DNA from 3 places in the Klebsiella sp. B345 genome. Region 3 is predicted to be linked to each of the others. Evidence: riboswitches for the same ligand, from Rfam matches in the RefSeq annotation. Region 3 holds a riboswitch; each other region holds the start of a gene.
What was found. A riboswitch is a leader RNA that binds a small molecule or an ion and turns the genes downstream of it on or off. The one in region 3 is predicted to bind thiamine pyrophosphate.

Region 1: another riboswitch for thiamine pyrophosphate. It lies ahead of ACMYSO_RS01615 (TenA family protein); the one in region 3 lies ahead of thiM (hydroxyethylthiazole kinase).
Region 2: another riboswitch for thiamine pyrophosphate. It lies ahead of thiC (phosphomethylpyrimidine synthase ThiC); the one in region 3 lies ahead of thiM (hydroxyethylthiazole kinase).

What each region holds. Positions count from the first base shown of each region.
Region 1 covers NZ_CP180443.1:344,076-349,091, forward strand. Annotated here, with positions in the region: gene ACMYSO_RS01600 (ABC transporter substrate-binding protein) at 1-395, opposite strand, end outside; gene ACMYSO_RS01605 (ABC transporter permease) at 423-1,163, opposite strand; gene ACMYSO_RS01610 (ABC transporter ATP-binding protein) at 1,160-1,888, opposite strand; gene ACMYSO_RS01615 (TenA family protein) at 1,885-2,580, opposite strand; TPP riboswitch at 2,646-2,747, opposite strand; gene ACMYSO_RS01620 (BamA/TamA family outer membrane protein) at 3,044-4,171, shown strand; gene ACMYSO_RS01625 (hypothetical protein) at 4,188-5,016, shown strand, end outside.
Region 2 covers NZ_CP180443.1:3,227,284-3,232,299, reverse strand. Annotated here, with positions in the region: gene hemE (uroporphyrinogen decarboxylase) at 1-36, opposite strand, end outside; gene nudC (NAD(+) diphosphatase) at 76-849, opposite strand; gene rsd (sigma D regulator) at 943-1,440, shown strand; TPP riboswitch at 1,494-1,646, shown strand; gene thiC (phosphomethylpyrimidine synthase ThiC) at 1,733-3,640, shown strand; gene thiE (thiamine phosphate synthase) at 3,640-4,275, shown strand; gene ACMYSO_RS15185 (HesA/MoeB/ThiF family protein) at 4,268-5,016, shown strand, end outside; gene thiS (sulfur carrier protein ThiS) at 5,007-5,016, shown strand, end outside.
Region 3 covers NZ_CP180443.1:1,343,448-1,348,463, reverse strand. Annotated here, with positions in the region: gene ACMYSO_RS06320 (hypothetical protein) at 1-293, opposite strand, end outside; gene ACMYSO_RS06315 (hypothetical protein) at 473-679, shown strand; gene ACMYSO_RS06310 (hypothetical protein) at 2,053-2,967, shown strand; TPP riboswitch at 3,425-3,521, shown strand; gene thiM (hydroxyethylthiazole kinase) at 3,556-4,332, shown strand; gene thiD (bifunctional hydroxymethylpyrimidine kinase/phosphomethylpyrimidine kinase) at 4,329-5,016, shown strand, end outside.

The DNA of each region.
Region 1 (5,016 bases), 1.0 Mb from region 3:
ACCGAGTACCCGACCTTTTTGCCCTGCAAATCGGCCGGGGTTTTGATGTTTTTATCGAGGGCGATCACCGTATTTAACGGCGAGTCGATCAGCGTACCGACCCGGACCAGCGGCAGCCCTTCATCGGCGAAGAAGTGCACTTGCGGCTGGTAGGTTATCGCCAGGTCCGCCTGGCCTGCGGCCACCAGACGCGGCGGCAGCGCCGGGTCAGATGGCGGAACGATCTTAACGTCCAGTCCCTGGGCTTTGAACGCGCCAATCTGCTCTGCCACCATAATCGGCGCGTGGTCCGGGTTGATGTACCAGTCCAACACCAGCGTCAGTTTTTCGTTAGCGACGGCCTGCCCGCTCAACAGGGCGCTGAAGGTCAATCCGGCGAACATCGATTTATTCATGGCTATTCCTTGTTTCTGTGTCGGTCATCATTCCGGCGACCAGTTAATCAGCCGGTGTAAAAAGGCATCTACCGCCAGCCACAACAGGACCGTCAGCAGTACTAAAATAAACAGGGCGGCAAAACAGACGTTGGTCTGCATGCGCGCATTGGCATTGAGCATCACGTAGCCCAGGCCTTCCGCCGAACCGACCCATTCACCGATGATCGCGCCAATTGGCGCAACGGCGGCCGCCATTCGCAGACCAGAACCAAGCGCCGGCAGCGCGGCCATCAGCCGCACGTGACGCAGTTGCGCACCGAAAGAGGCGCCCATGGTGCGGGCCAGATCGAGATAGTCGTGGTTGACCCGCCGCAGGCCGTCAAAGAAGGCCGAGGTCACGGGGAAGAAGATCACCAGCACCGCCATCATGACTTTGGCGCTCATCCCGAAGCCAAACCACAGCACCAGCAGCGGGGCGAGAGCAAAGACCGGAATCGCCTGGCTGGTCAGCACCAGCGGCATCAGCCAGCGTTGCAACCGTGGAGAGATAATCATGCACAGGGCCAGCGCCACCCCGAGCAGCACGCCAAGTACCAGACCGCTGAGGATCTCACTGAGCGTGACCAGAGTGTGCCAGCCCAGCCAGCTGCGGTTAACCCACAAAGCTTCGGCCACCGCTGCGGGTGACGGTAGCAGGAACGCCGGGATGCCGCTGCGGCTCGCCAGCCACCACAGCAGCAACAGACCGCAGAACACCACGCCGCCGCGAAACAGTTTGCCGCTCATCCGTTGGCCCTCATCAACTGTTGCAGCAGTTCAGCCTGGCTGGTCAGCAGCACCGGATCGTCCGGTGCGCGGGGGGGAACACCCGCCAGATGGTGTGAGTCGTCCATGCCGCCCGCCGCGGGCGAGAGCACCAGCAGCCGATGGCTCAGGCGGCAGGCTTCCATGGGATCGTGCGTAATCAGCACCACGGTACGGTCAACCAGCAACTCCGCCGCCAGCGTCTGGATACGCGTGCGGGTAATGGTATCCAGTGCGGAAAAGGGTTCATCCATCAGCACCAGCGGGCGGTCTTCGTATAAGGTGCGTGCCAGCGCTGCCCGCTGACGCATGCCGCCGGAGAGCGCGGCGGGGCGATCGTCGGCGCAGTGGCTGAGCCCAACCTGTTCTAACAGGCGGTTCACGCGGGCTGTGTCGGTTCGTTCTCCGCGTAGCCTCGCCCCCAGCGCGACGTTCTCGCGTACGCTCAGCCAGGGATACAGCAGATCTTTTTGCCCCATCCACGCCAGGCGGTGGCCGAGCGGCTCGCCATCGCTGGCGTAAACCCGCCCGTGGCTCGGCGAGGCCAGCCCGGCGATAATCCGCAGCAGGCTGGTTTTCCCCACGCCGCTGGCCCCCAACAATGAGGTCCACTGTCCGCCGGGAAGATCGAACGACAGATCGGCGAAAATCATCCGTGCGCCAAACTGCAGGCTCAGATCCCGGACATGAAGAGTGGGGGCAGTCACGCCTGAGCCTCCGTGGCGGCATTCAGCCCCATTTGCCAGAAGTTTGCTTCCAGCCGCGTCGCGGTAGTGAAAATTTCACTCAGTTCCGCAATACGTGATTCAGCACCGCGCTGTTGCCACAAGGTTTCCAGCAGACCAATGGCGGCAGTGACGCCGTCGAGATAGCCGGCGTCGCCGTAGTTACGGATCCACGACGCATATGGGTTATCGGTAAAGCGGGTATCTGGGTCGTGCAGTAGCCCGAGACCAATCTCCGCGTAGCCGGCAACGCAGGGCATCAGCGCCACCAGAAGGTCCAGCGCATCGCCGGAATGGCCGATATCCAGCACGTAGCGGGTGTAGTTCACCGTTTCAGGGGCTTCGCGTTCGGCAGCCATCTGCGCTTCGTCCAGCCCCCAGCCCGCGCAATAGCCGACATGCAGCGGCAGTTCGCCCAAAATAGCGTTCAGAGAGGCGGCCGCGGTGCGCATCTCCGGCAGCGTGCGCAGTTTGCTAACCAGCAGGGCATAGCTGCGGGCAAAGTGGATCAGGAACAGATAGTCCTGGGTCAGATAGCGGCGGAAGGCCGATTCAGGCAGGGAGCCGTCAGCAAGCTGGCGAACAAAAGGGTGGGCGACGTAGTCTGTCCAGTCGTCTCCCGCCTGCTGGCGCAGACGACCATAAATACCCTGGGTGAAGAGGGGAAGAATCACAGGACCTCCTGAGTAAGGGGAGATCCGGGCGTGCGGAAGTATGAACAGGCAATGGCGGTAACGTGGCAAAATTGCCGACCCGTCCCTTCGCTGGCATGACCCAGATCAGGTTCAAAGGGTTCGGCTTACGCCATCTCAGCCCTCACGGGACACCCCTCGGTTTCGCCATGTTATACGGCATTCACTTTTTGATTACAATCCCCTGGTTCATCGCTGAAAAGTGGCAGGATAAGTGACAACGTCACTCAATATGATAACCTCAATCCGCCTCGCTCGTTGCATATCCTCGTTAACTTTTGTTAGCAATTTGTGTGCTAAATCTCCTTATTTTGTCCAAAATTAAAGAAAACCTGTAACCGAAAATTGGTAGTTCAGGGCGCCATAGGATATATTTTTGCTATCTGAAACCCATTATTCTTCAGTTACCTGGGCGTTCAGAACCCATCTTAGCCCCGGAGAGTGCATGAAGTTTCCGCTTTCAACCATACTGCTAGCGCTTATCGGGCCGCTTTCTACTCCTGCTATGGCGGGCAGTCTGTTTGATCCCGAAGATGGCATGCTCGATATGAGTCATTATCTGCAGGATAACCAGTACGGATTCCTTCCCGTGCCGATGGTCATCACCGAGCCGGCGGTGGGTTATGGCGGCGGTCTGTTTGGCCTTTTTTTGCACGGTAAAGGCACCCGCAAAGGGGATAATTTTATTCCCCCACCGATGACTGCTTTTGGCGGTGGCGCGACGCAGAACGGCACCTGGTTTGTCGGCGGCGGTCATCGCCATACCTGGAATGACGACCACATTCGTTACCTGGTGATGATGGGCTACGCCAATATCAAACTTGATATCTACGGCGACGGCTTAAGTCATTTTGATAAAAATAAGGCCATTCACTCACAAACCAAAGGCTATGGTGGGTTACAGAAACTGTTGTTCCGCGTCGGCGATTCGCCGGTGTTTGTTGGCGCGTCTCAGGTCTACGCGAAAACCGATATTTCAGCCGAAAACTCGGTCGTCAACCGAGTCTGGCAGCAGGTGTTCGGCCAGGAGAGTACCTCTTCAGCCTTAGGGGTAGTGGCTGAATATGACACTACGGATAATTTTTTCTATCCTAAGAAAGGGTTATCGGTGCAGGGGGAGTACCGGTTCTACCGTTCATTGTTAGGCGGCGATTATCACTACAACCAGTTCTCTTTGGACGGGAAATACTTTTTCCCGCTGAGCCGCACGCTGACGCTCGCCGTCGCCGGTAACTACCAGTCGTTGACGCATCACGATAATCACCTGACGCCAATGGCGCGTCCTTATATCGAATTACGCGGCATTTCCCGTTATCGCTATCAGGGCGATTATGTGACGACCGCACAAACCCAGCTTGCCTGGGAATTTACACCGCGCTGGATCCTGCAAGGATTTGTTGGCGTCGGTAGTGCTGCCGATGAGGCGCATGCATTGTGGGACCAGACAGAAGTGGCGTGGGGGACAGGTTTTCGTTACCTGATAGCGCGCCAGTATGGATTACATACGGGGATCGATATCGCCTTTAGCGAACATGAGCAAGCGGTCTATTTTAATGTAGGTTCCGGACTTTAAGGTCAGATAAAAGAAAATGCGATGGACTAAAACCGTAATTACGTTGTTATTAACGTCGGGTACTGCCTGGGGAGCCAGCGCTGCCGACAGTACTGGCAGCACTAGCGACAGCTATTTCCCGATCTGGGGCGATGAAGCAAGAGCGCGTGGATATTCCATTCCGCTGCCGTTCGGGGTCAATTTAAGTTATATGAACATTCGCCAGGATATCCTGGTCGACAGCATCTCTTTTTCCGGTCTGGCGCTCGGCAATCACGCCATACCCAGCGATATGTTCGCCATTGACGCCGGCCATACACGGCAGAAAAGCAAAACCGAAAACCTGCGCCTGGATATGTGGGTGTTTCCGTTCCTCAATGTCTACGGCATCGTCGGCCATACCCGGGGCTCCTCGTTGTCAAAAGTTTCCGTTGACGCCGACCCGTCAAAATACAGCGGTCTGGACCGGGTGATTGCTGGTTCGGTGCATCGTTTGTATGAAAGCGGCCAGCTGCAAAATATCGACTTCGCGCTGGATTTTAAAGGGACCACCTGGGGCACCGGCTTTACCCTCGCCGGGGGCTATGGCAACTGGTTTGCTCTGGTGGATACCAACTATACCCGCACCGATTTTGATATTCTCGATGGGAAAATCTCCGCCACTACCGTGTCACCGCGCGTAGGCTATCGCTTTAATCTGCAGGGGATTGCCGGGCCGTCGAATTTAAGTATCTGGGTGGGCAGCATGTACCAGAACGTCCAGCAGGAGTTCAAAGGCAACCTCTCTGATTTGCATATGCCGCCGGAGCTTCAGCCGTTAATTGCCGCCGTCAATAAAGACGATCAGGGTAAGTTCGATGTGAAGC
Region 2 (5,016 bases), 1.9 Mb from region 3:
CGCTCGCAGGTAACGATCGTTTTTTAGTTCGGTCATGTTATTCATCCTGATCCCATTTTACGCCAGTGTATCACGTCACTCCGCCTCTGCCCGACACAGTGCCACGGTATCTTCTATCAGCCGGCGCGCCACGGTCCCCGGCGGCGGCAATAGTGGTAAATCGTCGTAGCGATACCAGCCCGCCTGCAGCAGCTCTTTCTTGTCGATCACAATGTCGCCGCTATCATACTCCGCCATAAACGCGGTCATCAGCGACTGGGGGAATGGCCACGGCTGGGAGGTCACATAGCGCAGATTTTTCACCTTCAGGCCGCACTCTTCCATCACTTCGCGGGCCACCGCCTGTTCCAGGGTCTCCCCCACTTCGACAAATCCGGCCAGCACCGTGTGTACGCCGTTACGATGACGGGTATGCTGTGCCAGCAGGATCGTATCGTCCCGACGGATCGCCACGATCATGCACGGGGCAATTTGCGGGTAGTAGCGCTCGCGGCAGTGGCCACACAGCATCGCCCATTCGGTTTTGCTCGGGTGCATCGGGTGGCCGCAGTAACCGCAGAATTTATGCGAACGATAAAACTCGCTCAGTTGGATGCCGCGCCCCGCCAGCTGAAACAGCCCCGGATCGCTATCCAGCACCTGGCGTAACGATCCCATATCTTGCCGACGATCCTGGCGCACCATCCACACCGCATCACCTTGCCATTCACCGATATGCAGCGCGTGCTGGCCGACAAGATTGAAATTTACCGCTTCGCCATGTGGTAATTCCCCGCCGGGTAACCATAATTTTTGTTCGTGACTGACGATCCACCAGCCGCGATCTAATTTTTCAATAATACGATCCATATCTATTGCACTACCTTCGTTTTACTGGCACTTTTAACATTATATTTACATTTTGGTGAGCAACGTTATTTTCTTAAACTTGCGGAGTCAACCATGTTAAACCAGCTGGAAAACCTAACGGAACGTGTTGGAGGCAGTAATAAACTGGTCGATCGCTGGCTACATGTACGTAAGCATTTGCTCGTGGCTTACTACAAGCTGGTTGGCCTGAAGCCCGGCAAAGAATCCTTTATGCGACTGAACGAAAAGGCGCTGGATAATTTTTGCCAAAGCCTGGTGGACTACCTCTCCTCCGGCCATTTTAATATTTATGAACGTATTCTTGGCGAAATGGAAGGCAATACACCACTTTTGGCCGCGACCAAACTCTATCCGCAGCTGGAAGCCAACACTCAGCTGATTATGGATTGCTACGACTCCTGCCTCGAAAACGCCATCGACCACGATAACTATCTCGAATTTCAGCAGGCACTGTCCGATATCGGCGAAGCGCTGGAAGCGCGATTCGCGCTGGAAGACAAGCTGATCGTGCTGGCGATATCGCACAACCTGAAAGACAACATCAGTGACAATATCGCGCCGACAGCTTGAGTTGTGCGCTGTTAACGAGTAGTTTACATACGTTCCCCCTCGCTGGAGGGGGATGTATCTTGTCGGAGTGCCCATTTTCCACAACAGCGTTCGTGATGCCTCAAGGCAGCACGAAGGATGAAGCGGAAAAGGCTGAGACCGTTAATTCGGGATCCGCGGAACCTGATCAGGCTAATACCTGCGAAGGGAACAAGAGTAAACTGTCCTATGCGACCGTCCCTCCAGGACCGATCGCCTCTGTTACTCCATCCGTCGTCTGACAAGCCATGTCCTTTTTCATCTGGAATGCGCTATGTCTGCAACAAAATCTGAACCAAAACTCACCCGTCGGGAACAGCGCGAACGCGCCCAGCATTTTATCCATACCCTGGAAGGGACCGCCTTTCCCCGCTCGCAACGCATCTACATCCAAGGCCAGCAGGCGGATATCCGCGTACCGATGCGGGAAATCCAACTCAGTCCCACCTTGATTGGCGGTGATAAAGCCCAGCCGCAGTACGAACAAAACGAAGCGATCCCGGTGTACGACACCTCCGGCCCTTATGGCGACCCCGACGTGGCGATCGATGTGCGCCAGGGCCTGTCAACGCTGCGCCAGCCGTGGATTGATGCACGCGATGACAGCGAACCGCTGCAGGAACGTAGCTCCCTGTATACCAAAGCGCGTCTCGCCGATGACGATCTTGATACGCTGCGTTTTCGTGGCCAGCTGACGCCACGGCGCGCGAAACCTGGCAAATGCGTCACCCAACTCCACTATGCCCGTCAGGGGATCGTGACGCCTGAAATGGCGTTCATCGCTATCCGTGAAAACATGGGCCGGGAGCGCATACGCGGGGAGGTATTGCGCCACCAGCATCCGGGGGAAAGTTTCGGCGCCCGACTGCCGGACAATATCACTGCAGAATTCGTCCGCGATGAGGTCGCTGCCGGACGGGCCATCATCCCTGCCAACATCAACCACCCGGAATCTGAGCCGATGATTATCGGCCGCAACTTCCTGGTGAAGGTCAACGCCAACATCGGCAACTCGGCGGTGACTTCCTCCATCGAAGAAGAGGTGGAAAAACTGGTGTGGTCAACGCGCTGGGGCGCCGATACGGTGATGGATTTGTCCACCGGGCGGTATATTCACGAGACTCGCGAATGGATCCTGCGTAACAGCCCGGTTCCCATCGGCACCGTGCCGATTTACCAGGCGCTGGAGAAGGTCAACGGGATCGCCGAGAACCTCACCTGGGAAGCCTTTCGCGATACCCTGCTGGAGCAGGCGGAACAGGGCGTCGACTATTTCACGATCCATGCCGGCGTCCTGCTGCGCTATGTGCCGATGACCGCCAGACGCCTGACCGGCATTGTCTCCCGCGGCGGCTCTATCATGGCCAAATGGTGCCTCTCGCATCATCAGGAAAACTTCCTCTACCAGCATTTCCGCGATATCTGTGAGATTTGCGCCGCCTATGATGTCTCCCTCTCCCTCGGCGACGGCCTGCGCCCCGGCTCGATTCAGGATGCCAACGATGAAGCGCAGTTTGCCGAGCTGCATACCCTGGGTGAGCTGACCAAAATCGCCTGGGAATATGATGTGCAGGTGATGATTGAAGGCCCGGGCCACGTGCCAATGCAAATGATCCGCCGCAATATGACCGAGGAACTCGAGCACTGCCATGAAGCGCCGTTCTATACGCTGGGGCCGCTGACCACCGATATCGCCCCGGGCTATGACCACTTCACCTCCGGCATCGGCGCGGCGATGATCGGCTGGTTCGGCTGTGCCATGCTCTGTTATGTAACCCCGAAAGAGCACCTCGGCCTGCCGAATAAAGAAGATGTGAAACAGGGGCTGATCACCTACAAAATTGCGGCCCACGCTGCGGATCTGGCGAAAGGCCATCCCGGCGCGCAGATCCGTGATAATGCCATGTCCAAAGCCCGTTTTGAATTCCGCTGGGAAGACCAGTTCAACCTCGCCCTCGACCCGTTCACCGCCCGTGCCTATCACGACGAAACGCTACCGCAGGAATCCGGCAAAGTCGCCCATTTCTGCTCCATGTGCGGGCCCAAATTCTGTTCAATGAAAATCACCCAGGAAGTGCGGGACTATGCCGCCCGCCAGAACATCGAAAGCGGAATGGCCGATAAGTCGCAGGACTTCCGCGCTCGCGGCGGTGAAATCTATTTACGTAAGGAGCAAGCCTGATGTATCAACCCGATTTTCCGTCCGTTCCGTTCCGGTTAGGCCTCTACCCGGTCGTCGATAGCGTGGTCTGGATCGAACGCCTGCTACGCGCTGGCGTGCGTACCCTTCAGCTACGCATTAAAGATAAGCGCGATAGCGAAGTTGAAGCCGATGTCATCGCCGCGATCGCGCTCGGGCGCCAATACCACGCCCGGCTGTTTATCAATGATTACTGGCAGCTGGCGGTAAAACATCAGGCCTACGGCGTGCATTTAGGACAAGAGGACCTGGAGACAACGGACCTGAACGCTATTCGTCAGGCCGGCCTGCGTCTCGGCGTGTCGACCCATGACGATATGGAAATCGACGTTGCACTGGCAGCACGTCCTTCCTATATCGCCCTGGGTCACGTATTCCCTACGCAAACCAAGCAGATGCCTTCCGCCCCGCAGGGTCTGGAGCAGCTCGCCCGCCATATCCAGCGGCTGGCAGATTACCCGACGGTCGCGATCGGCGGTATTAGCCTGGAACGGGCGCCACTGGTACTGGAAACCGGTGTCGGCAGCATCGCGGTGGTCAGCGCCATAACTCAGGCGGCGGACTGGCAGCAAGCCACTGCGCAATTGCTGGACATGGCGGGAGCGGGCGATGAATGACAGCGATTTTATGCGCTACAGCCGCCAGGTGATGCTGGAAGATATTGCGATTGAAGGTCAACAAAAGCTGCTGGCCAGCCGGGTGCTGATCGTCGGGCTCGGCGGACTGGGTTCGCCCGCCGCCCTGTATCTGGCCGGGGCGGGCATTGGCACGCTGGTTATCGCGGACGATGATGATGTACACGTCAGTAACCTGCAGCGGCAAATTCTCTTCACCAGCGATGATATTGCCCGCCCGAAAACGACCGCCGCCCGGCAGCGCCTGACCCGGCTGAATCCACAGGTTGAGATCGTCACCTTGCAGCAACGTCTGGCCGGCGAAACCTTGCACCAGGAGGTCGCCAAAGCGGATGTGGTACTGGACTGTACCGATAACATGGCAACCCGCCAGGCTATCAACGCTGCCTGTGTCGCGCAGGCGACTCCGCTGATCACCGCCAGCGCCGTTGGGCTTGGCGGTCAGTTGATTGTACTGACACCGCCGTGGAATCAAGGCTGCTACCGCTGTCTGTGGCCGGATAGCACTGAACCTGAGCGTAACTGCCGTACGGCGGGAATTATCGGGCCGGTAGTCGGCTTGATGGGCACCCTTCAGGCACTGGAGGCTATCACCTTGCTTTCCGGTATGGCGACGCCGCGCAACACCTTGCGGTTATTCGACGCACGAACCAGCCACTGGCGCAGCCTGACGCTCCAGCGCGCACAGAGTTGCCCGGTCTGTGGAGGGCAGCATGCAGATTT
Region 3 (5,016 bases):
GGGCGCATAACGAAAACAGGTTCACCACCATTGTCGATGTAAGTGACAGCTATTCCACCATCTGGGGTGGCGTACATCTTCGCAATACTTTTCTCTCCAATGAAACCCAGCCGCCAGGTTTTACCACCCATGCTCACCTTCATGCTTTTGTCCCGCACATCGAGGCGAGTTTCGACAGAAGATTTTTGGCTACCAGAATCGATCTGCCCTTCCTGAATGGCCTTACAGGTGAATGTGGTTGCACTTGAGGCGAAGGGGAGGACGAGCAGCGCCGCGAGAATCAATTTTTTCATGGTCTTCCTTTTGGATACGAGTTAAGAGTTCGTCGGGAGCATTATAAAATCATTAATTGATAAAAACGATCAATTTCGATTGTATCGATCGATAAAATTGATCGACATTGAAACTATAAATCCTATGCTCAGTCGTTATGGGTGAGGTGTTTTATAAGAAAAATCAACGGGATGATGTTATGAGAAGAGCAATGATGGTGATGTATGGGCTACTGTTTTCGCAGTTGGTAGCAGCAGGACAGATCACAATGATCGATCCCCAGCAGGATACTACGGAGAATGGCAAGACGCTTTGCACCTACGAGAACAGCCAGTATGTTTTTACCTACGTCACTAAAGGGCAGTGCCCGTATGCAAAGACTTTCGACACTCAGGATTCAGAGTAGAGGCTGCAAAAAATAGGAAGTGTTGTTTAAATTCATGAAAAGACAGGTGTGCTTAGCACAAGCCTCCAACGGATCGATTGTTAATTCTGCTGATAACTGCACGGCGCAAGGCTTTATGCAAGGTTATCGATAGTTTCAATTGTTACTATCTTGGTAGGTTTGGTAACTTTACTCCTTATCAACTGTGCTTCTTTATAAGCCAATTACCGCCGGGTTAGATGTCAGTTTAATGGGAATAATCTCAAGGTTATTGCATGGATGATTTGGAGTGAGCAGGGCGACGATCTAACGTTGGGTGAAGGTCTGATCGGTAATCGACGCGAAGCGCCGGAACCATACTGTTATGCGCTGGCCTCGGTGCCAGGCTCACGCCGCGCATGAAAGATAGGCATTACAGGAGAGAGAATTTTTGACAAGTTGCCTTCATCAAAGGTGCTTCTCCTGTACAGATGCTTGTTATGCTCGCTTCGCTCCCAAACACAAACCCATTAAACCCAACTAACTTAAGGTTAGTTAATTGGTTGTCTCTCTTGGGCTACTACCGCCCAAACTTTGCTTAATGCCATCCAGCGACTACGCCGCCATTAACAACACTCCACAATGATCCAATGGCATTCCTGCTTAATGTCATCCACCGATCTGGATTAACCACCAACCAAACAACCACCCTAAATCCTTTAGGCTGTCTGTTTATCTGGTGCAAGGTAGCTATGACATTACCATTACGTGCAACCATCCCGACCCAATCATCACTGATTGACTCGTGTTGATGCACTTCAGTGCAGAGAGAGAATCTCTCTATTATTATAGCGGATTTGGTATATGTTTGAATTTAAAGGGAAAAACAGGGTGAAAATCGCCATTTTTTACTTTTTTTCTCAAGAAATGGCGAGATGGTGTTCATGAATGGCAGGTGGGCTGCTTCTTCTGGTGGCAATTCTTACCACATAATTACTTTGACATCAATCATCTGTTTCTGGTGCGAAAAAGCACTAATGGCAAAGCAAAAATGCAACGCATTGAAGTGATATAAAAATATTTCACAGAATCACCATTTGGGTATTGACAAACGTTAGTCTTTTCTGTTAAGATAGCATTAGGTAGGGAGAAAACTACCAACACTTTTCAGCCCTGGGCGGGGTAACTGCCTGGGGCTTTTTGCATCCAAAATTTGAAGGAGGCCATTATTGAAGTATTACAGCAGTGATCAGGTTTTTAATGACCTGGTAAGCGGCGAAGTAAAACGCCACGTTATTTACGCATCTATGCAAGCAGCAAAATCGAGAGGGTATGCAGGCCGAATGATAATGTTTCAATCTGCGATTATCCGTTATGACCAACACCGTAAGGAGAACACCAACTAAGGAGGTACATTGATTCAAGCATATGAAGACGGTTATTTTTTCAGAGATACCCCGCACCACGATCACAGCCCACTGTCAGATTTTTCCACGCCTACCCAAATACTCGTTTCTTTAGATAATGTTCTCTACGTTGTCATAGAGGAAGACGGTGAAATTATTAACTATGACTCTACAGAGTATTTGCTTGGTGGTGGCATTGTTCAGGATCTGCATTTGAGCTACTCGACAGCAGACACCGCCAAATCAAAACAGGCCCACCGTGAATACGCTAATAAGTTGGGCGACCTTCCAGGGAATGCAGCCTACAACGGGATAAGAGAGTTTGCAGACGTATTGAGCAAGCCGGATTTCACGAAAGTGTTTGCATTATGTCAGGAAGTTGACAGGCGAAATGTAGCGTTTATCAAACGTGCAAATTTATGCGCAATTCTCAACACCACGCCGGATCATCTCAATCGAGTTTTATCTGGTCTTGAGTGTAAGCACTATATCAAAGTAGATAAAGCCGAACATGAAAAAGGCGTGTTGAAAATTTGGGTTAACCCTTCTTTCATCTGGAAAGGTAATTTAGCCAATCGTTGGATCTCCGGACACATGCAAGGCTTTCCGATCTTGGAGCGTAAACGCCCCGTAAAACGTTCTGACGTGCTCGACACGCTCACGGCTGCTGCAATGGTTGCTTATGATACCTGGCACATTAAACACGGCTATAAGGCCAATCAGCCTCATTCTAATGAATGGTACGCAGAGATCACGCTGTACGACAAAGCCCACGGCGAAGGGGTGAGACTTGCAGCAGAAAATCAGGCATTGAGCAGGTTATTGAACCCGGCAACATCTGAGGGGGATTTTATGCTTGAGCTCTTCACTCCGGCGCAGTATCGAACACACTTGAACTCATTAGCAAGGCTATCAAGGAGATGAACATTTGGTAAAACTTGGCATTGACCGTATTCCAATTGATGACGTTGGAAGGGGGAAAGAAACGTTCTTGGCAGCACTTGAACATCCAGCGCAAGGGCTACTCAGACAAAGGCTGCGGAAGCAATGTCGGTGTCTCTGAGAACAGTTCGAAGCTATTGGAACCAAGAGGTTTGCGTATGATCACCGCACTTTATTGGTATCTCCTGTTCCTGTTTATCTGGGATGTAATCCGCACCTTTGAACGACGTAGAAAAACAGAACGCAAAACTGAATCTCGGAATCCATGAGGTCTTGGGTTATATCACAAAGGAGCTTAACGGCTCCTTTTTTCGTTTCTGTGGTGGGGTACAAACTGAGGTACAAGCTGGGGTACAGCGTGAAGAAGCGATAACCGGAAGGGCGGGCTTGCAAGAGCAAGCAACTTCCCCTAAGCTGGCAAAAAGTATAGAGATTCAATCTACATGACTCGGGGTGCCCCATCTCTGATGGGCTGAGAAATACCCGTACCACCTGATCTGGATAATGCCAGCGTAGGGAAGTCAGAGACCACAAGGTCGTTGCTTCTACGTCGCCTGGCTGGAGCACACGATGCAAACTGAGCCACTCAATCCCGCGCATATTGCGCACCTGCAACATCTGTTTCGCCGCCATTCTCCCCTTGTGCACTGCATGACCAACGATGTGGTACAGACCTTTACCGCCAACGTTCTGCTGGCGATCGGCGCCTCGCCGGCGATGGTTATTGACCCGCAAGAAGCGGCGCAGTTTGCTGCTATCGCCGATGGACTGCTGATTAACGTCGGCACCTTAACCGTTGACCGTGCGGAAGCCATGCGCGGTGCGGCGCTCAGTGCGCAAAATGCCGGTAAACCCTGGACGCTGGATCCGGTGGCGGTCGGGGCATTAACCCTGCGCAGCACCTTCTGCCATGAACTGCTGAGCCTGCAGCCGGCAGCCATTCGCGGCAACGCCTCGGAAATTATGGCGCTGGCCGGCATGAGCGCCGGCGGGCGCGGCGTGGACACCACCGATACCGCCGCCGCGGCGCTACCGGCCGCCCAGGCGCTGGCCCGACAGATCAATACCATTGTGGCGGTGACCGGCGAAGTGGATTACATCACCGACGGGCAGCGCACGCGCACGGTCAGCGGCGGCGATGTGCTGATGACCCGGGTTGTGGGCACCGGCTGTGCGCTCTCCGCTGTAGTGGTCGCCAGTACCGCCATGCCCGGCGACCGCCTTGAGAACGTTGCCGCCGCCTGCGGCCTGATGAAACAGGCCGGTGGCCTGGCGGCTCAAGGCAGAGGACCGGGCAGCTTTACCCCGGCATTCCTTGACGCACTATATGGGGAGTTACAGGGATGAAACGGATTAATGCACTGACCATCGCCGGTACCGATCCCAGCGGCGGCGCCGGGATCCAGGCCGATCTGAAAACGTTCTCTGCGCTGGGGGCCTATGGCTGCTCGGTGATCACCGCGCTGGTGGCGCAAAACACCCGCGGCGTGCAGTCGGTCTATCGTATCGAACCCGACTTTGTTGCCGCCCAGCTGGATTCCGTGTTCAGTGACGTGCGCATCGATACCACCAAAATTGGCATGCTGGCGGAAACGGACATCGTGGAGGCGGTGGCCGAGCGACTGGCCCGCTATCAGATCGACAACGTGGTGCTGGATACGGTGATGCTGGCGAAAAGCGGCGACCCGCTGCTCAGCGCCTCCGCGGTGGACACACTACGCAAGCGCCTGCTGCCGCGGGTGTCGCTGATTACCCCGAATCTGCCGGAAGCGGCGGCGCTGCTGGATGCCCCTCATGCGCGTAACGAGAAAGAGATGCTGGAACAGGGGAGGGCGCTGCTGGCGATGGGCTGCGGTGCTGTGCTGATGAAAGGCGGCCATCTCGATGACGCCGAAAGTCCGGACTGGCTGTTTACCCGCGACGGCGAACAACGCTTCACCGCACCGCGGGTACAGACCAAAAATACCCATGGGACCGGCTGTACGCTCTCAGCGGCGCTGGCCGCACTGCGCCCACGCTATGCCGACTGGG